Regions from separate parts of the Thalassotalea sp. SU-HH00458 genome, predicted to be linked through region 2. Evidence: predicted binding sites of a transcription regulator. Region 2 holds the regulator's gene; each other region holds the start of a gene.
The links. Region 2 encodes FliA, which starts transcription of late flagellar genes. Its sites were predicted from a motif close to CTAAAGNTNNNNNNNNNNNNGCCGATA; they were not measured.

Region 1 (7,931 bases), on a different contig from region 2:
GGATACTACGTTATCTTCAGTATAACCTAAAACGCCTTCTAACTCACCGTATGATGCAGCTTTCATTGCATCACAAATTTCTTGGTAACTTGCAGGTTTGTCTAAGTTAACCGTTAAATCTACAACAGAAACATTCGGTGTTGGAACGCGAAATGCCATCCCAGTTAATTTACCGTTTAATTCTGGTATAACTTTACCCACGGCTTTTGCTGCACCTGTAGAAGATGGGATAATGTTTTGACCAGCGCCACGGCCACCACGCCAATCTTTCACAGATGGACCATCAACAGTTTTTTGTGTCGCGGTAGTAGCATGAACGGTTGTCATTAAACCGTCAGTGATGCCCCAATTGTCATTTAATACTTTAGCAATCGGCGCTAAACAGTTGGTAGTACACGATGCATTTGAAACAATTTCTTGTCCGTTATATTTATCTTGGTTTACGCCCATAACAAACATTGGCGTATCATCTTTAGATGGTGCAGATAAAACTACTTTCTTTGCACCAGCTTCAATATGTTTACGGGCAGTTTCGTCTGTTAAAAATAATCCCGTTGACTCAACAACCACATCTACGTCAATTTCGTTCCACTTAAGATCCGCTGGATTTCTTTCTGCGGTTACTCGTACGGTATTACCATTTACAACCAATTGACCGTCTACTACTTCAACAGTCCCTTTAAAACGACCATGTGTTGAATCGTATTTAAGCATATAAGCCATGTAATCAACATCAATCAGATCATTAATACCAACAATTTCTATGTCATTTCTTTCTGCTGCTGCTCTAAATACAAATCTGCCGATACGGCCAAAGCCGTTGATACCTACTTTAATAGTCATAATGGATCCTTAATTACAATAATGTAGTAAAATTACATTATTTACAGAAAAACTCAAGAAATAATTGCTTAATCGCAAAATAAAACTCGTATTAATTAATAATATTACAGTAATATATAAAAATATTACATGTTTTAGTGTTTTGGACATTTAAATTGAGCAATTTAATGTGAACTCGATTAATAGCATGATAAAATATTCACAATTTGACTGATTTAAAATTTACTCTCTGGATAACTCATGAATCAACAACCACAACAGTGTGACATCGGCTTTATCGGCCTTGGCGTTATGGGCAAAAACTTGGTATTAAATTTAGCGGACAATGGCTTTACCATTGCTGCATTCGATTTAGATAATGACAAAGTCTCTGACGCAATAAAACAAGATAAATTCGAAAATAACTCTGATATTGAAAGAGTTATCGGTTGTTCATCTTATACTGAATTATTGTCTAAATTAAAATCTCCTCATTTAATTGTGTTATCAGTCCCTGCAGGAGAGCCAGTTGATCAAGTGTCAGAAAGTTTAATTGGCGCGGGTATTCAACCTGATGATATCGTCATTGATACCGGTAATAGTTTATGGGTAGATACGGTCGCTAGGGAAGAAAAGTATAAAAATAACTTTATTTTATTTTCTTCTGCTGTTTCAGGTGGTGAAGAAGGGGCAAGGTTTGGACCATCGTTAATGCCGAGTGGCGCACCCTATGCTTGGACAAGGATTCAACCTATTTGGGAAGCGATAGCGGCGAAAGTAGATCCGAAAACAGGTAAACCTTTAGAGCGAACCAAGCCCGGCCAAATAATTGAACACGGTGAACCTTGTACTACCTATATAGGTCCAGCTGGTGCAGGACATTATGTAAAAATGGTTCATAACGGCATTGAATACGCCGATATGCAAATTATCTGTGAAGCTTACCATGTACTACGTGCAGGGTTATCACTATCAACGGATGAAATTGCTGATATCTTCGAACAATGGAATCAAGGCCCATTAGATAGTTATTTAATGGAAATATCTGTTGAAGTGCTACGGCATAAAGATAATGAAGGTAAACCTTTAGTTGATTTGATATTAGATAAAGCGGGTCAAAAAGGTACCGGTCTTTGGACAGCAGTGAGTAGTCTAGAGGTTGGGGCACCGGCGCCAACAATTACACAAGCGGTTTATGCTCGTTCTATTTCATCTTTCAAAGAATTAAGGATTGCAGCAGAGCCTTTATTATCAGGACCTGAACAAATAACTTTCAGTGCTGAAGAGAAACATGCATTCATTGAAAATTTACATGATGCACTTTATTGCTCTAAGATTTGCGCGTATGCACAAGGTTTTCAGTTAATGAAATTGGCGGAAAAAGAACATGGCTGGCAATTAAATTTTGCTAATATTGCAAAAATCTGGCGTGCTGGTTGTATCATCAGAGCGGCTTTTTTACAATCTATCACCGACGCTTTTCAACGAAATGAAGATCTTGAAAGCCTTATCCTCGATGAGTTTTTCGCTCAACAATTAAGTAAAAATCAAATGTCTTGGCGTAAAGCTATTGCAAAAATTACTTTAATGGGGATCCCCGCAGGCGCATTGTCTTCTTCTTTATCTTATTATGATTCAATGCGAACTGCAGTGTTACCTGCTAATTTATTACAAGGGCAAAGAGATTACTTTGGTGCCCATACATTTGAGCGAGTTGATAAATCAAAAGGTAAAAAATATCATGTACAATGGGGAACGCCTGATAAAAACATGATTGAGATCTAAAATGAGCAACCAAGATGATATTTATAAAGATAAATTAAGTGACGACGCTTATCGCGTTTGTCGCTTAGCTGCTACCGAACAGCCTTTTACCGGTAAATATAATGATCATTGGCTATTGGGTGTTTACCACTGCGCGTGCTGTGAACAACCTTTATTTGAATCAAGCACAAAATTTAATGCCGGCTGTGGTTGGCCTAGCTTTTTTCAGAGTTTAGATGATCGGGTAAAGTATTTACCCGATGACTCCCATGGTATGCAACGTACTGAAATACAGTGTGCTGCATGCGATTCGCATTTAGGTCATGTATTTGATGATGGGCCAAAACCAACGGGTAAACGATATTGTGTTAATTCATTGAGTTTACACTTTCAAGCGAAATAATCTCACTCAAACAACCTCTTTAAAATTTTGGTGCGGTAAACGTTTCACTTAATATTTTATCGAGTGTTGTTTCTGCTACTTTATCTAAAAATTCCACTTTTAAATGGTGAAGTGCGACATAATTATCTAATGTCGTTTGTGAAAGACTGCTGTCATCAGGCATATATAATTGCAATACCCTTAACCAAATATATGATTGTTTTGGTTGCTTTTTATCGGCAAAGATTGATGATAATGATTTAAAAATTTCTGGGTTAATATCATTGCCATCTTTATATAACTCTAACGCATGAAAGAGTAGCTGTAATGTTTTATTTTGATCTCTTTTTATATAATAAGTAGCCAACTCATATTGCGACTCAGGTGTTTCTAATTCGCCTGTACCTTCTAGGGCTAAAAACTTTTCTAAGGCTTGTTCGTTTAAATAACGAGTCCAATGAAAATACAGTAAGCGTGGGTGTTCAGAGCCGCGCGTTTGCTCAGCTATTTCTTCAATCCTTTGGCGAGCTTTCATCATGTTTTCTATTCTACGGGTTTTCTTTTCTTTTAATTTAATATGCTCAATTTTTGAAGCGTGACTGACACATTTATTATAGTTTTCATAAGCAATCAATTGATTAAACTTTTGTAAGTCACCGGCAGTTTTTTTATGTGCTATATTTGCAGCACCAACGGCTATTCTCTCTCTTTTACACCAAGAATCTTCATGAAATTCTCCACAGATCTCCGGGTTTTCTTCACATAATTGTGAAAAACTCGGCCCTGAATCACATCCCGTCATAAGTAATAATGACAAGAGGAGAGTAAATAATAACGTTTGCATATGTGTGCCTAATATTATTGATAAATTTTATGTAACCTATGGCGAAATGTTTTATGTTCCATTACAATACGCACCGCATTTCACTATTGTGAATTCTAACTATAATTTATAATAGTACTTCGTTCAATTGACTGAAATAAAAAGGTTTACGCAATGACTTCTCATCTTGAGGAACAATATCAAACTAGTTGGCAAGAGCGCCAAACATTTGCTGAAAATATGCAGCCAATAATTGGCCAACTTTTTAGAAATAATGGTATCGAAATATCTGTTTATGGTCGTCCTTTAGTGAATGCTTCGGCAATCGATATAATTAAAGCACATAAATCTGTAGCACTTCATGAAGAAAGTAAACTTCGTTTACGCGAAAGTTTCCCGTTCGTTGAAGCATTAAGTAAAATGAATTTAGCTCCCGCTCGAATTGATGTCGGAAAATTAGCTTATCGTTATTTATTTAAAGGCGAAGCAAATGGTCTGTCAATTGAACAATTTTTAGAAAAAGAATTAGTAGACATTGCTAAAACCAACGATTTACTTGAATCGAAAGATATTGTTTTATACGGCTTTGGTCGCATTGGTCGTTTACTCGCGCGTTTATTGATTGAGCGTGCCGGTCCAAGCTCTACCTTAAACTTACGCGCTATTGTAATTCGTCCAGGTCAAGAAGGTGATCTTGCCAAACGTGCAAGTTTATTACGACGTGATTCTGTTCACGGTGCTTTTAACGGTAGTATCACAATTGATGAAGAAAACAATGTCATCAGAGCCAATGGTGCTTTTATCAAAGTAATTTATGCTAAATCTCCGGCTGAAATTGATTACACAGCACATGGTATTAATAACGCATTAGTTGTTGATAACACAGGTATTTGGACTGATGAAGAAGGTTTAGGCCAACACCTTAAATCAAAAGGTGTTGCAAAAGTTTTATTAACAGCTCCTGCCAAAGGTGATATAAAAAACATTGTTTATGGTGTAAACGAAGATATGATTTTAGCAGATGATAAAATCATTTCAGCTGCCAGTTGTACAACCAATGCAATTACGCCTGTTTTAAAAGCGATTAATGATAATTTTGGTATTAAAAACGGTCATGTAGAAACGGTTCACTCTTATACGAATGATCAAAACCTAATTGATAATTACCATAAAGCGCCTCGCCGTGGCAGAAGTGCTCCTTTAAATATGGTGATCAGTACAACAGGTGCTGCAAAAGCTGTGTCTAAAGCATTACCAGAGTTAAAAGGTTTACTAACCGGTAACGCGATACGCGTTCCAACGCCAAATGTATCAATGGCAATTATGAATTTAAACTTAAAAGAAGCGACCGACAAACAATCATTAAATGATTATTTACGTAATATTTCTTTAAATTCTAAATTACAAAACCAAGTAGATTATACTGCTTCAACAGAAATCGTATCAACGGATTTAGTTGGTTCTCGTTATGCAGGTGTGGTTGATTCACAAGCAACAATTGTTGATGGCGACCGTGCAGTATTGTATGTGTGGTATGACAATGAGTTTGGTTATAGTTGTCAGGTGGTAAGAGTGATGCTTGAAATGTCTGGCATTGCAGTACCAACACTGCCATTGAATTAATTGATTCATCAGTCATACTAAAAAAGGCACATAGAGTGCCTTTTTTTATTCATGTTTTTTATACATAGGCCGATAAAGTATATTAAGCTATAGCTTAAAGTTACTGATTTTTATTCAGGACAGCAATTTTTAAGGGTTTTATATGTCAATAACAATCGCATCATCAAGTAATACCAACACCAATATTGATACAGGCCATGCGTTACTTACTGCAAAAAAAGTTCAAGATCAACAAGAGCTTGAAGGTCAGTTAGCGATGAAACTTATTGAAGGGGCGAATGTAGAAGCGGCTAGTTTACCGACAACGGCAAGTAGTGGTCATCATATTAATGTCAAAGTCTAAGCAACTGTCTATTAAATGCAACGAGCGGGTTTAGGTAAACCCGCATATTTTGTTGCTTGTTTAGCCGGCCCTTCAGGAAACAATCGATAAAGGTATCGACTACTTGCTTTTTCCTCGCCAAATTCTGCTTTCATTGCTTTAGTTAACGCTCGTATTGCTGGAGAAGTTTTATAGTTAAGATAAAACTCTCTGACGAACGTGATCACTTCCCAATGTGCTTGTGTTAATTCAGTATTATCATTTTTGGCGAGTATTTCAGCCAACTCTCTGTGCCAATCAAGATAATTCACTAAATAGCCTTGAGCGTCAGTTTCTATTTCTTTCCCTTTAAATACTATATTCATTATTGCCAAGTTACCGAGTTATCATATTGAAATATTAGTTGATTAAGCTTTGCTAAATTAATACCGTTACTATGGTTTGCTAAGGTTATTCCACGCGCTATAGCGTGTTGTTCAACCACATAGATTTGCTGGCAACTAAGTTGTAATTCTTCAAAAATTTGATGATTAAGAGTGTAACAACCATCATCAATTAAAACGATTGAATCATCCGCTAATAAATTGTCGCGACAAAGCTCAATATCTGTATTTATAAAAGGTGAAAACCTAACTAAATGAAGTGTTTTTTTATTCATCTTTAAAACCTTAACAAGATATCACTGGCCGTTAGCTTAGTTGCAAAATCTTTTTTATCTAATACTTGAACATTATCAATATGGAAACATAAAGGTAATTTACGCTGAGTTAAGCTTTCTTTACAAACATAAATATTTTCTAAATCATAAAATTCAAACGCTGAAAATGTTTTCAGAAAATCTTTCACTTGAATCGATTCAGGCTGCTGATTGTTAACTAATTGCCATACACCATCACCTTGAAAAAAGAGATGAGTAACTTGTTCGTATGTGCCCATAATAAGGGCAATATCCAAGGAATCCTTGGCATTTGCTTGGCCAAAGGGTGATGACGTATTTAAAATCGAAATAGTTTTAGCCGTTGGTTCAGACATTATAATTGCACCACACGATCAGCTTTAAGCGATAATTCTACAAGTTCACCTAACCCAGCAATAGTAAAGCCACTAATTATCAAACTAGTACACATTGGCTCTTCAGCTTTTATCAAACCATGTTTTTCTGCTGCCGTACTACAAAGATAGAAGGGCACATCATGATCTTTATTTAATTGTTGCCACTTATTATGTAAAGGAAATTCGTCATTGGGTATTGATAAATACTGACTTGCATTTAAAACACCGGATTGATAAAAAAAGACACCTAATAGCTCAACACTCTGACTTAGCGCTGTTTCAATAAACTGATAAGCCGTTTGAGTTAAAGGACTCGTGGGTGGGGTGGTAACAATAACCGCCAAGTTTTTCATCGAATATATCCAAACAAAATTTAAAAAAAAACCTCGATAATTCGAGGCTTTTTATTATATCTGATTTTTTAGCAGAGATTAATCATCACCGCCAAATACACCTAACAAATGAAGAAGGTGAACAAAGATGTTATAAATGTTTAAGTATAACGAAACAGTCGCTCTAATGTAGTTTGTTTCACCACCATGAATGATACGACTTGTATCAAATAAAATTAAACCAGACATTATCATAATGATGGCAGCGCTTATCGCAAGAGATAGTGCTGGAATTGCAAAAAAGATATTAGCAATAGAAGCAATAATCGCCACGATTAAGCCAACCATTAAAAAACCACCCATAAATGAGAAGTCTTTTTTACTTGTTAATGCATAACCAGATAAAGCAAAAAATATTAATGCTGTTCCACCCAGTGCTTGCATAATTAAAGAAGGACCGCTTGGCATTGCCGCATAATAATTTAACATTGGCCCAAGTGAAGCCCCCATTAAACCTGTGAATGCGAATATCCAAAATATGCCACTCGCTTTATCTGCTTGCTTATGAACCACAAATAATAAAACAAAAGCGACAAGGGTCATAATTAACCCAGCCATATGAGACAAGCCCATAGACATTGAAATACCTGCGGTTACGGCACTAAATGCTAATGTCATTGATAACAACATGTAGGTATTCTTTAACACTTTATTGATTTCAATTGCTGAGCTCTTGCTCGCGGTTTGAAAACTCATATTAGATTGCATAAACATTCCTCTAAGAACTTTAAGTTATATTTGTAAGATAAG
Region 2 (7,931 bases):
TCAGCATTCATGCCGGCACCGTCATCTCTAATGGTTAATAAGATATGATCACCTTCCTGCGATGCTGATAACACAACTGTCCCTTCTCGAGGTTTACCAGTAGCTTCTCTTCGATCGGGCTCTTCAATACCATGATCAACAGAGTTTCTAACTAAATGCACTAATGGATCCGCTAAAGCCTCCACTAAGTTTTTATCTAAATCGGTTTCTTCGCCTTCGAGAATTAATTTAATTTCTTTATTTAAACTTCTCGCTAAATCACGTACAACGCGCGGAAAACGTCCAAAGACCTTTTTAATCGGTTGCATACGAGTTTTCATTACAGCCCCTTGAAGGTCTGTAGTAACGGCATCTAAATTGGAAACCGCTTTGGTTAAGTCTTCGTCTTCTTTGGTCATTCCTAAACTAGTTAAGCGATTTCTCACTAACACTAGTTCACCTACCATATTCATAATTTGGTCTAGACGTTGAGTATCAACACGAACCGTTGTTTCGCCCTGTGGTGCAGCTGGAGCAGCTTTTTTATCTGCGGCTTTTTTAGCTGGCGCTTTTGCCGGAGCTGGTTTAGCTGCCGGAGCTGGTTTAGCGGCCGGAGCTGGTTTTGCTGCTGGGGTTGGTTTTGCTGCTACAGGTTTTTCAACTGGCTTAGGGGCAGATGGTTTTGTCGTATTTTGCGGAGCTTTACCTTGACCATGCAATTCATCAAGTAAGCTTTCAAATTCATCATCATCAATTTCATTAGAAGACTTTGCCGGCGTGTTTTTACTCTCAATATCAGGAGAAAATGCGCCTTGGCCATGTAATTCATCAAGTAAATTTTCAAACTCATCGTCTGAAATTTCATTACTATCGCTTGAAACTGGTGCAGGTTTTGCGGCAGAAGCGGTCGGAGAGCCACCATGTAATTCATCTAAAAGACGTTCAAATTCATCTTCACTCATTTCATCATTTGAGGAAGAGTCGGTTGCTGCTGGTGTTTCTACTTCTGCCACAGGTTCTGGCTCACTTGCAACTTCTGGCTCTGCACCTTCAGGTGTACTTAATCGATGCAATTCTGCAAGTAATTCTGCATCTGCGGCAACCAGTTCTTCTCTTGCTTGTACCAAAGCAAACATCTCATTAATCGTATCTAATGCTTGTAAAATAACATCCATTAAATCCGATGAAACTGAACGTTGACCATTGCGAAGCAAATCGAAAATATTTTCAGCACCATGACAAACATCGACAAGTTCAGTTAAGGCTAAAAATCCCGCGCCACCTTTAACGGTATGAAATCCCCTAAAAATCGCATTAAGTAAATCGGCATTGTCAGGATCATTTTCTAGTTCTACAAGTTGCTCAGATAAACTTTCAAGTATTTCACCAGCTTCGATTAAAAAATCCTGAAGAATTTCTTCATCCGCTTCATAAGACATCCAGCAACTCCTATTAAAAACCTAAACTAGATAAAAGATCATCAACGTCATCTTGGTCAGCGACCACGTCATCTCTTTCTTTTGCATTAACAATTGGACCTTCAACTAGGTTCTCACCTACTTTAGGTTTAGCTGATTCATCAGCCTCACCAGAAGAAATACCAAAGGCTGTTAACATATTAATTAAACTATCTTCAACTTCTCTTACTAAGTCGATAACCTTACGAATCACTTGTCCGGTAAGATCTTGGAAATCTTGCGCCATTAATACATCGGTCATCAATGCATGCATATGTGCAGTATCGCGGTCTGTCGTTTTTAATAACGCATCTATGTCTTTACATAGCACTTTAAACTCGGTCACCGATAAATCATTGTTCATTAATTTATCCCAGAGCGGGTTCACTGCTTTAACTTGCGCTTGAATATTATCAACGACCGGAAAGATTGATTCTACGGCATCCATCGTTTTATTAGCCGCCTCTTCTGTGCGAGTAATAACGTAATTTAGTCGCTCTTTAGCATCTGGAATATCAGCATTAGCAAGATCGTTCAAGCGAGAATCAACTTGAAAATTCATAAGAGAATCATGAAGTTGTCGCGTTAACTTGCCTATTTCAGCAAATAATTCAGTGTTGATAGGATTCTGAATTTCAGCGATTAAGTCGTCCGCTTTATCTTGCTGCCCTGTTTCTATGTATTCAACAAGCATTTTCGCTTGTTCCAAAGAAACATGCACACCATTATCTTTACTCATGCAACATCCTTACCTGACAGAGAGTGCCAATTATCCTAAGCGTTCAAAAATTTTATCAAGCTTAGTTTTTAACGTTGCTGCGGTAAATGGTTTAACAATATAGCCATTAACACCCGCTTGGGCTGCCATAACAATCTGCTCTTTTTTCGCTTCAGCGGTTACCATCAATACAGGTATATGAAGTAACTTTTCATCAGCGCGAATCGCTTTGAGAAGGTCTATACCTTGCATTCCAGGCATGTTCCAATCAGTTACTACAAAATCAAATTCACCTTCTTTAAGCATAGGTAATGCAGTACTACCATCATCAGCTTCTTGAATGTTAGTGAACCCTAAATCACGCAATAAATTTTTAACTATACGTCTCATTGTTGAAAAATCATCAACAACAAGCACTTTCATATTTTTATCCAAGGCACCCTCCAGGGAGATCATTCAAAATTTTTAAATCTAAAAAACTACTGGTATATATTGTACTTAACTTTGCCAAGATTGCATACGAGCTTTTAATCTATGTAATGCTTGACTATGAATTTGACTAACTCTTGATTCACTCACATCGAGAACTTGGCCAATTTCGCGTAAATTCAATTCTTCATCATAGTATAGTGACAGTACTAAAGCTTCTCTCTCGGGTAAAGTAGTAATGCATTCAGAAAGCGCTTTTTTAAAGATAATTTGTTCTATGTCCTCATAGGGGTCATGATTGTTTTTATCTTCAAATGATTGAATGACATCTTCACTCACGCCGAGGTCATCAATTCCTATTATTTTACCCGAACTTACCTCACTAAGAATATGATGGTACTCATTGAGCGAAATATCAAGTTTTTCAGCAACTTCAATATCTGTTACATCACGACCAAGTTGTGCTTCTAAGGCTTTTATCGCTTCACTCACCATTCGGCTATTTTTATGAACCGAACGAGGAGTCCAGTCACCGCGGCGTATTTCATCTAACATGGCACCGCGGATCCGTATACCAGCGAAAGTTTCAAAGCTTGCGCCTTTGCTAGAATCGAAATTATTTGCCGCTTCAAGTAAGCCAATCATGCCTGACTGAATAAGGTCATCAACGATGACACTAGAGGGGAGTCTTGCCAATAAGTGATAGGCAATACGTTTGACTAAAACGGTATGCTGTTCAAGCAATGCGCTTTTATCAATGTGAACATTATAAGTATTAGCTTTTACCAAAGTAGTCTACTCTTTTGACTAGTTTTCTAATAACTGCTCAATGAAAAATTCAAGATGGCCAGATGGGTGATGGGGAATTGGCCATTTAGTAATTTTACTCGCTAATGCTTTAAAGGCTTTAGCGGCAGGTGAGTCTGGAAACGCCTCAACAATTGCTTGCTGCTTTCTTACTGATTTTCTGATATTTTCATCGAAAGGGATTACGCCAACTAAATCCAAAGCGACATCTAAAAATCGGTCAGATACCTTGGAAAGTTTAGCAAAAAGTTGTTGGCCTTCTTTTGGACTTCTCACCATATTTGCCACAACTTTAAATTTAAAGACATCGTGATCACGACTAAGTAGTTTCATTAATGCGTAACAGTCAGTGATTGACGTTGGTTCATCACACACCACCAATAATACATCTTGTGCGGCACGAGTAAAACTTAGCACCATATCTGATATACCTGCTGCGGTATCAACAACTAACACGTCAAATTGCGTTCGCATATCACTAAAAGCACGAATTAAACCAGCGTGTTCTGACGGGGTTAAATCCACCATAGATTGAGTGCCCGAGGTAGCAGGAATAATATTGATTCCAGCAGGGCCTTTTAAAATAATATCATCAAGCTCACATTCACCTGATAATACATGTGAGAGATTACGTTGAACTCTTAAACCTAGCATTACATCGACATTGGCGAGGCCTAAATCAGCATCTAAGACTAAAACCCTTTTCCCCAATTGCGCCATGGCAATTGACGTATTTAATGAAACATTGGTTTTGCCTACCCCACCTTTACCACCAGAAACTGCTATGACTTTTATTTGATGATTTTCTTGCATTTTTCGTAAGCCACTCGCCTGATCTATCATTAATTTTTTTCTCTATTTTGCTCAATATCTGCGTCGATATTGTTTACATACTCACTGCATGACTTGTTGGCATTGGCCGCCATGAATTTTGGCAATTTACTTTTGTTGCTAATCTATCTGCAAGCGTAACTAACTTTTCAGCATTTGCAACTTTAATATCTTCAGGAACTCTTTGTCCATCAGTAAGATAACCTATTGCTAATCCATTTTGAATAGAAGTTGCAATGATTTCGCCAATACTTAGACTTTCATCAAGTTTAGTATAAATAGCACCCGCTAATGGTACTTTTTTAAATCGTTCCACATTTTCTTGCATCACACGCTGTTGCGTATTCGCAGCCAGCACTAAATAATTACGAATTCTAACACGAGAATTTGCCATTAATGCGGTTAAATGTTCAGAAAGACGCATATCTCGTTGCCCCATTCCTGCAGTATCAATTAAAACTAGTTTTTTATCAGCATATTGCTCTAATAGAGTATCTAACGCTTTTGCATCTTTAGCTAGCTTTACTTGGCAACCAATAATACGTCCGTAAGTAGAAAGTTGTTCAAAACCGGCAATTCGGTAACTGTCTGTTGAGATCATAGCCACTTTGTCCGCGCCATGAATTTGAGCAAATCTTGCCGCTAATTTAGCGATAGTGGTGGTTTTACCCACCCCCGTAGGTCCCACTAATGAAACCACGCCACCACGATGAATAATATCATTGTTAGTGGTGTTTAATTGTTGAGCTAATAATTCTTTCGCCGTCTCCCACGCTTGTTCTTCATTATTGTGAACAGGAATTGCGCTTGAGATTTGATCCGCAACTTGATCATTAATGCCAATATTTAATAAACGGTTGACCATCAAGGCTTTGCAAGGATCTTTTTTCGCCATATCTTGCCACATTAACCCTGATACTTGGTGCTCAAGTAATTCTCTGATAGACGCCATTTCTTTACGCATCTTTTCAACTTCTTCCGACGCGCCAATATCTACACGATTATTTTTACTTGATGGACTGATCCCTGACGCTTGATGATTTTCTAAGGGTTCATTAGCCTGTTGTTCATTTTGGGTAAAATTATGTTGATTGTTTACAGGTTCGCTAGTGATCTGTTTTTCTGAATTATTGGATGTATAAAGCGAACCTTGTTCCAATCTATCAGTGAAACTTTTTAGCTGTTGTTCTATGTCTTGTTGCGCGAGGTTAGATTGAGGCTTTGCTTGTTGACTAGCTTGTTCACGTTGTACTTTACGTTGAAGCAATGCCGATAAACTATCAACACCCCCTGCAGAGTTTTGTTCGTTAGGTATAGGCTGTTTTAAATTTTTACTAGACGACAGTGACACCACGTCATTTTCAACATCTCTTGATTCCATGGATGCCTGAGTAGAAGTACTTTCTTGATTGTTAGCCTTTTCGCTTGCAGGTGCTGGGGTTTGCTGACTGTAATCAACTGCCGCCATTAATTCGACACCTTCAGGAATTTTTTTATTTGACATAATGACGGCATCAACACCTAATTCGTGTTTGATTTGTTCTAATGCCGTTCTCATATCTTTTGCTACAAAACGTCTAATTTTCACGAAAAACCCCTTACCGAATACTTAACGGCTATAGTCATTTACCAATACTTTTGCTTTACAGGTGATTACTGGCCAATCGAACTAACAATCTTGATTTGCTTGTCATCTGGTATTTCCTGATAAGAGATAACTCTTAAACTAGGAATAGTATATTTAACAAACTTAGCTAAGACCGTTCTTAAAATTCCTGAGGTCAACAATATTGGGGTATTTCCTGCCAATTCTTGTTGTTGTGCTCCGTCAGTTAAAGAGGTTTGTAGTCGTTCAGCTAAGCCTGGTTCAATACCGGCGCCATCATCACCTGCCATTTGCATTGACTGGTGCAACATTTGTTCCAACTCTGGTGACAAAGTTATGACAGGCACTTCAACATCAGGACCCACTAACTCTTGAACGATAAATTTACGTAAAGTAATTCGCACGGCAGCGGTTAATACTTCTGGATCTTGACTCTTACCTCCGTATTCAACAAGGGTTTGAATAATGCTTCTCATATCACGAATTGCAACACCTTCATTCATTAAGTTTTGTAACACTTTAACTATAGTGCCTAAACTTAAGATATCCGGAATTAATCCTTCGACTAATTTAGGGTAATTTTTCCCTAAAATATCTAAAATATTTTGTACTTCTTCATGCCCTAATAATTGTGAAGCATTATTAGTGAGGATTTGACTTAAATGTGTCGCTAAGACAGTTGCAGAATCAACCACGGTATAACCAAGCGCTTGTGCTTGTTCACGTTGTGATTGCGTGATCCACACGGCGTCTAAACCAAAGGCGGGATCTTTCGTCGCAATCCCCTCTAATTTTCCATAAACCTGACCAGGATTAATCGCTAAATCATGATCATGTCTTATTTCCGCTTCCCCAACAGTGACGCCCATTAAGGAGATTTGATAGGTGTTAGGATCTAAATCTAAATTATCACGAATATGCACCGCGGGAACGAGGAAACCAAATTCTTGAGACAGTTTTTTCCTCACCCCTTTGATGCGATTAAGCAACTCACCACCTTGTGATTTATCTACTAATGGGATCAAGCGATATCCGATTTCCAAGCCAACTATATCAACATGGTTAACATCATCCCAACCTAAGTCTTTTACTTCCGCTTCTTGTTGCTTCGTTTCTATTTGAGCCGCTTCTTTTTGTTTTTCCAGATCTATAGCTTTTGCCGCTTTAAATTTACTACTGAAAAAAGCACCGCCGGCAATCAGAACTGCAAACAACAAAAAGGCAACATGTGGCATACCAGGCACTATTCCCATGATAAACATCACACTAGCAGCTATATATAAAGACTTTTCTTGACCTAGTTGTCCACTCACTTGCGAGCCCATGTCTTCACTCGTATTTTGTCGAGTCACAACAATCGCAGTACCAACAGACAACAATAATCCCGGAATTTGGGCGACTAAGCCATCACCTATGGTCAGTAACGTATAAATTTCCACCGCACTATCAAAATTCAAATCATGTTGGATCATGCCAATGACTAACCCACCAACAATATTGATAAAAAGAATTAAAATGCCAGCTATTGCATCCCCTTTAACAAATTTACTTGCACCATCCATCGAGCCATAAAAGTCCGCTTCATTGGTGATTTCAATACGACGCTCTCGCGCTTGATCCGCATTAATAAATCCTGCGTTTAAGTCAGCATCAATCGCCATTTGTTTGCCAGGCATTGCATCTAAGGTAAAACGGGCTGTTACTTCTGCAATTCTGCCAGCCCCTTTTGTCACAACAACAAAGTTGATAATGATCAGGATAATAAACACCACTAAACCAACCGCGTAGTTACCACCGATAACCACTGAGCCAAACGCCTCGATAACTTTACCTGCGGCATCGGGACCTTCATGCCCTTCTAATAAAACAACACGGGTACTAGCAACATTTAAAGCCAGTCGTAAGATAGTCGCGATCAATAATACCGCTGGAAATGAGCCAAACTCTAAAGGTTTAAGGGTGTAAACTGTAATTAATAACACCACTAAAGATAACGCGATATTAAAAGAAAAAAGAATATCGAGTAAAAAAGCCGGCATAGGTAAAATCACCATACCTAAGGTCGCCATGACTAATAACGGTGTTCCCAGCCCTGACAGAAAGC
Region 3 (7,931 bases), 400 kb from region 2:
AGGTGTTTTTACTGAGCAGTTGAAGTTGTATTTTGAATATTAGAGTTTATTTCACGTAAGGAAAGTTTAATGAAAAAATATTTAATAGTTATGATCTGCGCATTGATATCGTTGAATGTACTCGCGGATAAACAAGCTGATCGACAAGAAGTGCTTGATATGAGTAAAGACGTATTAGCTAAACTTTATCAAGAAGAGCCGAGCGTAAAAGAAAAAATAGCGGAGGCAAAAGGTTATGCTGTGTTTTCAAATATTGGTGTTAATTTAGTCTTTTTTTCTGCTGGAGGCGGTAGTGGAGTCGTACATGATAATCAATCAGGTAAGAATACATATATGAATATGGGCTCTGCAGGCATTGGAATAGGCTTTGGAGTAAAAGACTTTAGTGCCGTGTTTATTTTCCATACTCGCGATGCCTTAAATGACTTTATTGAATACGGCTGGGATTTTTCAGGTCAAGCGGATGTTGCTGCAAAATCAGGTAAAAAAGGCGCAGAAGGCAGTAAAGCTGTCACTGTGGTAAACGGCGTGTCAATTTATCAAATGACCGAGAATGGATTAGCGTTACAAGCCACTTTACAAGGGACAAAATATTGGGTTGATTCTGATCTTAATTAATTTTCACATTGTTCTGAAAACGTCATTTCCAATCAAGACTCATTACCTAAAGCGTTTATTTAAATAAACGCTTTTTTATACAGGGTTAAACTTACCAGCCAATTGATTTTAGCCAGCCGTTAATCGCTTTAATTAGTGGCATTGAAGGGTAATAGCCGGTACGGGTATTGTAAATTTTCATTTGTCTAAAATTAGACTTTAATTCTTGGTTGACGAATTTTTTTCTTAATTTTAGGCTGCTGTCAACTAAGTGGTTATCAGCTTTTAGGTATAAATCCAGTACAGGTAGTTCTAATAAGGATAAGCTTTTAGCTGAGCTAACATTCGTTTGGGTATCATTTAAATGTGCACTTAACATAATTAATGCTGTTGGCTGTTCAGCTAATTCTTCTTGATAAATATTGAGCAATAACGCAGCGTGGTGTCCCTCGGCGACAATAACGATAATTCCGGGATAACTTTTTGCCTTTGTCATCACGGCGGATACTAGGTTAGCAAGTTGCTGCTGATATTCTGTGAGAATCTTGTTGTTGTCTTCTTCTCTAGCTGTTTGACTGATTGCCTGCGATGGATAATTGTTAGGCTTGTTGGGGGGTAAAATACTGATAGTAGTCCAACCTTGATCCGGTAAATTATTTCTTAAAGCATTTAATGCTTTTGGACTCGCGGCGGTTTGTTGCCAATCAGGTAATAAAATCATCACGCCTTTATTGCTGATCGCATTATTGGTGTTTACCAAAGTAATATGGTCATTTGGCCCCACCAACATTGGTTGAATAATTTCAGCAGGTAAGTAATGTTCAAGATCATTTTTTTTATTGATAAAGGTATCAATAGGAGCGCTGATATCAATATTACTTCTTAGCGCTTTTTTAGTGGCTGATGCTGTTTCATCTTCCGTTTCGCTTGTTGAAGCTTCTTCTTGCTTGTCTTGTTTTGTTTCTTCTGGTTGTGTTGTTTGTTCGGCGGTTTTATTGTCGTTATTTTCTGCTTGCACGGCAGCGGCAAGATTAGTCATCGCCAATAAAAAGCAGACAAAAATTACTGTGATTAACCGTAATGAATGACGAGTCACAACTGTCCTATAAAAATTATTAAACATATTGAAATTTATATCGGCCATTTTGCCATTTTCTCCATTAGATTATCTTTAGTCGATAGAATCAAATGGTTTTTAGGGGTAGTTTTAAAAACTATTTGTAAGAAAATCAATTGAATGGGCAAGTGGCGTTAAAGGTAATGGATTGCTTTGTCACAGGATGCGTTATTGTTAACCACTGTGCGTGAAGTTGTAACCTTGGACTAATAGTAAGCGCCTTATCATGGGCATAAAGTCGATCACCTAAAATCGGATGACCTAAAGACAGCATATGTACTCGCAATTGATGAGAACGACCCGTTACAGGGGTTAACTCAACTAAGGTTGAATTTTCTTGATACGATAAAACCCGATAATGGGTTAGAGATTTTTTACCGTGTTGATGATCAACTTTTTGTTTTGGGCGATTCGGCCAATCACAAATTAACGGTTGATCGACTGAGCCTGTTTGGTTTTCTACTTTACCGTATACTCGAGCGATATATGACTTTTGGGTCTGACGTTTTTCAAATTGACGACTGATCTCAACATGTGCCGGTTTATTTAATGCCATTAAAATAATACCGGAAGTTGCCATATCTAAACGGTGAACGATTGTGGCGGTTGGTAATATTGTTTGGACACGATTTTGTAAGCAATCTTTATGTTCAGCTAAACGGCCAGGAACCGTAAGTAGGCCGCTTGGTTTATTTAACACCACTATATCGTCATCTTGATAAACTATATCAAGATAAGGCGTCATCGGTGGGCGATAAATAAAATCAGGATTTGCGGCCAATCTCTACTCTCTTATTATATTAATTGAATAAGCTGGGTTGTCAGTTACTAGTTACTGACAACCACCAAACGAATCGCTTCAAACTTTAACTGTGCTTTATGAATATAATTGGTTAATTCACTTTGCTGAACTTTAATATAGTCTATTTCTTCTTGGCGAACACTTGGATTAATTGCCTTTAACGCGGTAAGTCGAGAATATTCTTGTTCAAGCTTATCTTGCATACTTGTTTGGGCTCTGGCCTGTATCGCCGCAACTTGTTGCTCGGCATGCTTTTCTGCTTTCGCAACTAGTGGAGCAACTTGATCTTTTAACGCTTTTACTAACTGTAACGAGACTTGTTTTTTAACTGGACTCAGTTGTTGATCTAAAATGGCTTCACTGACTTTATCAGCTAAGTCATTGCCATTTTTATCGACTAATACGCGAATTGGCGTCACGGGTAAATAGCGATTCAATTGTAATTCACTAGGAGCAATTGCTTCTATAGTAAAAATACACTCTAAAAAGAAGGTGCCTGCTGGTAATGCTGGATTTTTTAATAAACCAATACTGGCATTGCCTATTTCATCCGACAACACTAAATCCATCGCGCCGGTCACCATAGGGTGATCCCATGTCAGTAAATGATAATCTTCACACGCTAAGGCGGTATCTCGGTGGAAAGTAATGGTCGTGCCATCATCAGGTAAGCACGGAAAATTGCCAGTAAGCATATGCTCTGTTGGTTGTAAGGCTATAGCATTGTCTGATTTATCATCTTGTGCGATACCAAAAACATCAAGCACTTGAAACATAAATTGTGGTAAGTGAATTTGACTATCTTGTTTAATAATCCGTTCCACTAGCTGCTCTGCTTTACCTTGCCCAGAAGAGTTTAATTCTAATAATTTATCTCGACCAGACTCCAGATCGGCTTTCAACGATAAATGCTTTTCATGACTTAATGTGATAAATGAAGCAATGTCTTTTTCATCTGCAGATGCCGATAAGGTTAATTGTGTTAATTGTTCAGAAAACGATTCATAAACCGCACGGCCAGTTATACAAGTGTGTTCAAAGGCATTTAATCCATGTTGATACCATTGAAATAAAATGCTCTGTGCAGAATGTTCAAAGTAAGGTACATGCAATTGTATGGTTTGTGTTTGTCCGATACGATCGAGTCGACCAATACGCTGTTCTAACAGATCAGGGTTGCTTGGTAAATCAAATAACACCAGATGATGAGCAAATTGAAAATTACGCCCTTCACTTCCTATTTCTGAACATAACAAGACTTGTGCGCTATCTTCATCTTGAGCAAAATAGGCCGCCGCGCGATCACGTTCAAAAATGCTTAAGCCTTCATGGAATACAGCTGCTCTTATGCCTTCTTTCACGCGTAAAGCTGTTTCTAACTCAATAGCTGTTTGGGCATGGGCACAAATAACGAGTACTTTTTCTTTATTTAAAGTATTCAGCAGTTCAATCAAAAAATCGACACGGGGGTCAAAATCGTACCAATTTTCAAGGCCATCTAAGCCGTATAGCATTTCAGGAGTCGCGATGTATTTCGTTTGTTTATTGGATTTCAGTTGCTCGATATTATCGCTCAGTAAAAAGTCTTCAATTTTGTCTTGATACTGTTCAGGTAAAGCGAGTGGCGCCGCATTTAGTTTTCTTTCTGGGAAACCTTTGATGGTATTACGGCTATTTCTAAATAAAATACGGCCGGTACCGTGGCGATCAAGTAATTGATTTAATACAGATTGTCGAACTGTATCTTGAGCTACTTCATTGTGGGCTTGATTGATCTGGGTAAGTTGTTCACTGATATCACTTTCTTTTAATAAGTGTTGGAGCGTTTCAATCTGCGGCTGTGTTAGTGCTTCTTTCGCGACCAAGGCATTTGCAGCATCAGCAACTTCTGTGTAATGCTGCTCTTCTTCAATAAAAGTGTCGTAATCAAAAAATCGGTCTGGGTCTAATAAGCGTAAACGTGCAAAGTGACTTTCATGACCTAGTTGATCTGGGGTTGCGGTTAACAGCAATACGCCTGGAATTGTCTGTGCTAATTGTTCTACACATAAATATTCAGTACTGGCGTTATCTACTTGCCAATTCAAGTGATGCGCTTCATCGACAACCATTAAATCCCAATCTTCGGCGATTAGCGATTCATACCATTGTGGGTTATCCGTGATAAAACTTAAGTTTACCAGTACTAATTGCTCTGAACTGAACGGGTTAACTTCTTCGCCTTCATCGGCCGAATTGGCTATTTCTTGACAGCGACTTTCATCAAAAATACTAAAGCGTAAGTTAAAACGACGTAACATTTCTACGAGCCATTGATGCATCAAAGATTCAGGCACAATAATTAAAATTCGTTGGGCACGGCCAGTGACAAGCTGTTGATGTATGATTAAACCGGCTTCGATCGTTTTCCCTAAACCTACTTCATCGGCTAATAAAACACGTGGAGCAAAACGACTGCCCACTTCTTCGGCTATGTATAATTGATGTGGAATTAGGCTAACGCGACCACCCGTTAAGCCGGTTAAGGTCGATTGTTGTTGCGTGCATTGGTGATGCAGACAATCTTTGCGCAAACGGAACCAGTCTAGTCGATCAACTTGCCCATTTAATAAACGGTCATGCGGCTTATTAAACTTGATAAAGTGATCTATCATCACTTCTTTTAATTCAGTTTCTTCACCGGTATCTTTGCGTGTGCCAAGATAAGTGATAAGTCCTGACTTTTCGGTTACTGCGCTTACTTCAAGTTGCCAGCCTTCATGGCTTGGGATTATGTCCCCTTGGTTGAAAATAACTCGTGTTAACGGAGCATTATCACTTGCGTATTTTCGAATGTCGCCGGTTGCGGTGAACATAACGGTGACAAATCTATTTTCAACACTCGTTACTGTGCCTAATCCTTGATCTGATTCTCCATCACTGATCCAACGTTGTCCTGGGTGAAACGACATATATAACTCCAAAAAATACTCTGTCAACTTAGGCTGTATACATAGGAAAAGTTTACCGCCAAAAAAAGGCCGCTATGTTAACGTTAATCATAGTTGTGATCATTAAAAATATCTGGAAATTTTACTCGCGTATCAAAGTGATTCAAATATATGAAATTTTTCTAAACTATAATAGGGTAAAAAGCGTTAATAGCGGGAGTTATCGATAAATGAACGTTATCGAATAAAGTGTGGTTGGGCTATAAATAAATGTTAGTTATAGCCCGATATATTTTGCATTATTTAACGCCTAGCTCTTTTAAACGCTCAAGCAAATAACTTTCTTGGGTATGTCGCTCGGATAAAACCACTTCGTCTCTCGGGTGCAAAAATAACGGTAAAGAAATACGTGATTTTTTGGCATTCTCTCCGGTTGGATTAATCACTCTATGGCTGGTCGAAGGAAAATATCCTCCTGAAGCTTCTTGGAGCATATCGCCAATATTAATAATGAGGTGACCAAAATCCGCCGGTACGTCTATCCAAGTGCCATCTTTTTCTTGTACTTGTAGTCCAGGCTCATTTGCGGCTGGTAATATAGTTAATAAATTAATATCTTCGTGAGCTGCTGCTCTAATAGCTCCTTCTTCTTCATCACCCGTTAGTGGTGGATAATGAAGTACTCTTAATAAAGTATTAGGCGTGTCTTTAATCATATTTGATAATGGCTCAGAATAATTCTTAGCAACATCAGCGGGACTATATTTTTCAACCCAATCGAGTAATTCGGCCGCTAAATCTGAGGCTTTTTGATAGTAATCAGTAATATCTTTTTTTAATGATTCTGGAACACGGCCCCAAGGATAGATATGAAAATATTCTTTAATATCTTTTTGTTTATGGCCTTTTGCTGTTTCAGAAATTTCAGGTGCAAAGTAACCATCTTGCTTTTCTGGATCAAATGCATAGTTATGTTTATCTTCTTGGCAAAAAAATTCATACCAATCGTGATAAATCGACTCGACTAATGTTTGTTGTATAGGATGATTGGTGAGTACACCAAATCCAGTTTCTCGTAAGCTTTCAACAAAGCGTTGTCCTGCATCTGCAGAAGTATAGTCAACAACTTGAACCTTCATGAGCCTTTCCTTCATATGTCTATGTGATAGTTTACTAGTATAATGTAAATCTTGTCTAAATGGTCAAATAAATAGAGTTTACCTAAATACTATCGAGAAAGGCAATCGCTCGCTATAATCAAATCACTTATCTTTAATTAATTGAACTTATTTATATGAAAATTTCGGCTATTTTTGCAGTAACTGCTGTCAGTGTTTTATCCGCTTGTGCTACACAAGAAAATGCCTGTGAAGATGTCACGTTGGCGTCTGAGCAAATTCAAGAATGTCAGTTATTACAACGAAAAATTACCCAAGCCAAGGGAAAACCTTTAATTCGAACCGAGTTAGAAAGACGGTATCAACAAGATTGTATTGATATAAGGTATTATCGCGATGAGCACCAACAAGGTATTTGTGGTAATAAAAAAAATATCGAAGAAATAAAAAAAACCGGCATTAAACAATAAATGTTAAATCGTTGTTATAAAGGCTAGGTTACGCTGGAAATTTATCTAATTTCCAGTCATTATGCATTGACTATCATAAAGGTTTATAAGTGAAAGTATGGCGGAAGAAATAACTAATTATATGAATTCATTATCAAAAGAAGATGGTGACTTAGCGAAAGAGTCTATTCTTTTGTTGAAAAAATATCGTAAATTAGAAGAGCGTTATACGGCTTTATTTACCCTTAATCAGTTATCAAATGAATGTGCTAACCTCAACACTTTCTACCGTCAAGTTCACCAAGCTATTGCATCCATTATGAATGCAAAAAACTTTTATATCGTGCTATATGATCAAGTTTTTTCTACTTTAGAATTTGTTTATCATGTTGACGAAAAAGATAGTACCCCTCCTGGTTGTGTTGATTTTGATGATCTAAAAGGCTCAATGACCTGTCATGTTATTGAAACAGGTGAACCTTTACTAGCAACGCCAAAAGTTGCCAATGAACTCCAAGAGCAAGGCAAAATTAAAGATATGGGAACCGTGGGGACTGATTGGCTTGGCGTTCCTTTAATGAGCGGTGGTATTGTTATTGGGGTGATGGCCGTACAAAGTTATACCGATTCAACTCGCTATCAAGAAAATGACCTCGATATGTTAACGTTTACAGGACAACATATCGTTGCAGCCATGGAACGTTTACATGATAGAGAACGTTTGCAAAAAGCGGTTGATGCTAGAACTAAAGAGTTGATGAGCCAGATCCGTGAGCGAGAAAAATCAGAGTTATTACAAGAGTCGTTATTTCGAATTTCAGAGTTAACCAATGACTCGAGTATCGATATCAATAAATTTTATGACATGGTGCATAATATTGTTGGTCAATTGATTAACGCCGAAAACTTTTATATTGC

Region 1: a site for FliA is predicted at 5,463-5,489, ahead of ABXH06_RS17660 (cytoplasmic protein). Genes of this name have one in related genera too.
Region 3: a site for FliA is predicted at 1,732-1,758, ahead of ABXH06_RS02660 (DUF3530 family protein). Genes of this name have one in related genera too.

Annotation. Positions count from the first base shown of each region.
Region 1 is NZ_BAABWW010000017.1:919-8,849, reverse strand. It holds gene gap (type I glyceraldehyde-3-phosphate dehydrogenase) at 1-843, opposite strand, end outside; gene gnd (NADP-dependent phosphogluconate dehydrogenase) at 1,084-2,607, shown strand; gene msrB (peptide-methionine (R)-S-oxide reductase MsrB) at 2,609-2,989, shown strand; gene ABXH06_RS17670 (DUF2989 domain-containing protein) at 3,009-3,812, opposite strand; gene ABXH06_RS17665 (glyceraldehyde-3-phosphate dehydrogenase) at 3,966-5,414, shown strand; gene ABXH06_RS17660 (cytoplasmic protein) at 5,557-5,757, shown strand; gene ABXH06_RS17655 (TusE/DsrC/DsvC family sulfur relay protein) at 5,769-6,101, opposite strand; gene tusB (sulfurtransferase complex subunit TusB) at 6,101-6,394, opposite strand; gene tusC (sulfurtransferase complex subunit TusC) at 6,397-6,768, opposite strand; gene tusD (sulfurtransferase complex subunit TusD) at 6,768-7,142, opposite strand; gene ABXH06_RS17635 (Bax inhibitor-1/YccA family protein) at 7,221-7,889, opposite strand.
Region 2 is NZ_BAABWW010000001.1:201,019-208,949, forward strand. It holds gene ABXH06_RS00885 (chemotaxis protein CheA) at 1-1,418, opposite strand, end outside; gene ABXH06_RS00890 (protein phosphatase CheZ) at 1,432-2,175, opposite strand; gene cheY (chemotaxis response regulator CheY) at 2,206-2,589, opposite strand; gene ABXH06_RS00900 (RNA polymerase sigma factor FliA) at 2,653-3,372, opposite strand; gene ABXH06_RS00905 (MinD/ParA family protein) at 3,391-4,233, opposite strand; gene flhF (flagellar biosynthesis GTPase FlhF) at 4,277-5,809, opposite strand; gene flhA (flagellar biosynthesis protein FlhA) at 5,875-7,931, opposite strand, start outside.
Region 3 is NZ_BAABWW010000001.1:603,154-611,084, reverse strand. It holds gene ABXH06_RS02665 (lipid-binding SYLF domain-containing protein) at 70-618, shown strand; gene ABXH06_RS02660 (DUF3530 family protein) at 710-1,693, opposite strand; gene rluA (bifunctional tRNA pseudouridine(32) synthase/23S rRNA pseudouridine(746) synthase RluA) at 1,827-2,459, opposite strand; gene rapA (RNA polymerase-associated protein RapA) at 2,543-5,467, opposite strand; gene ABXH06_RS02645 (isopenicillin N synthase family dioxygenase) at 5,746-6,585, opposite strand; gene ABXH06_RS02640 (hypothetical protein) at 6,741-7,034, shown strand; gene ABXH06_RS02635 (sensor domain-containing phosphodiesterase) at 7,132-7,931, shown strand, end outside.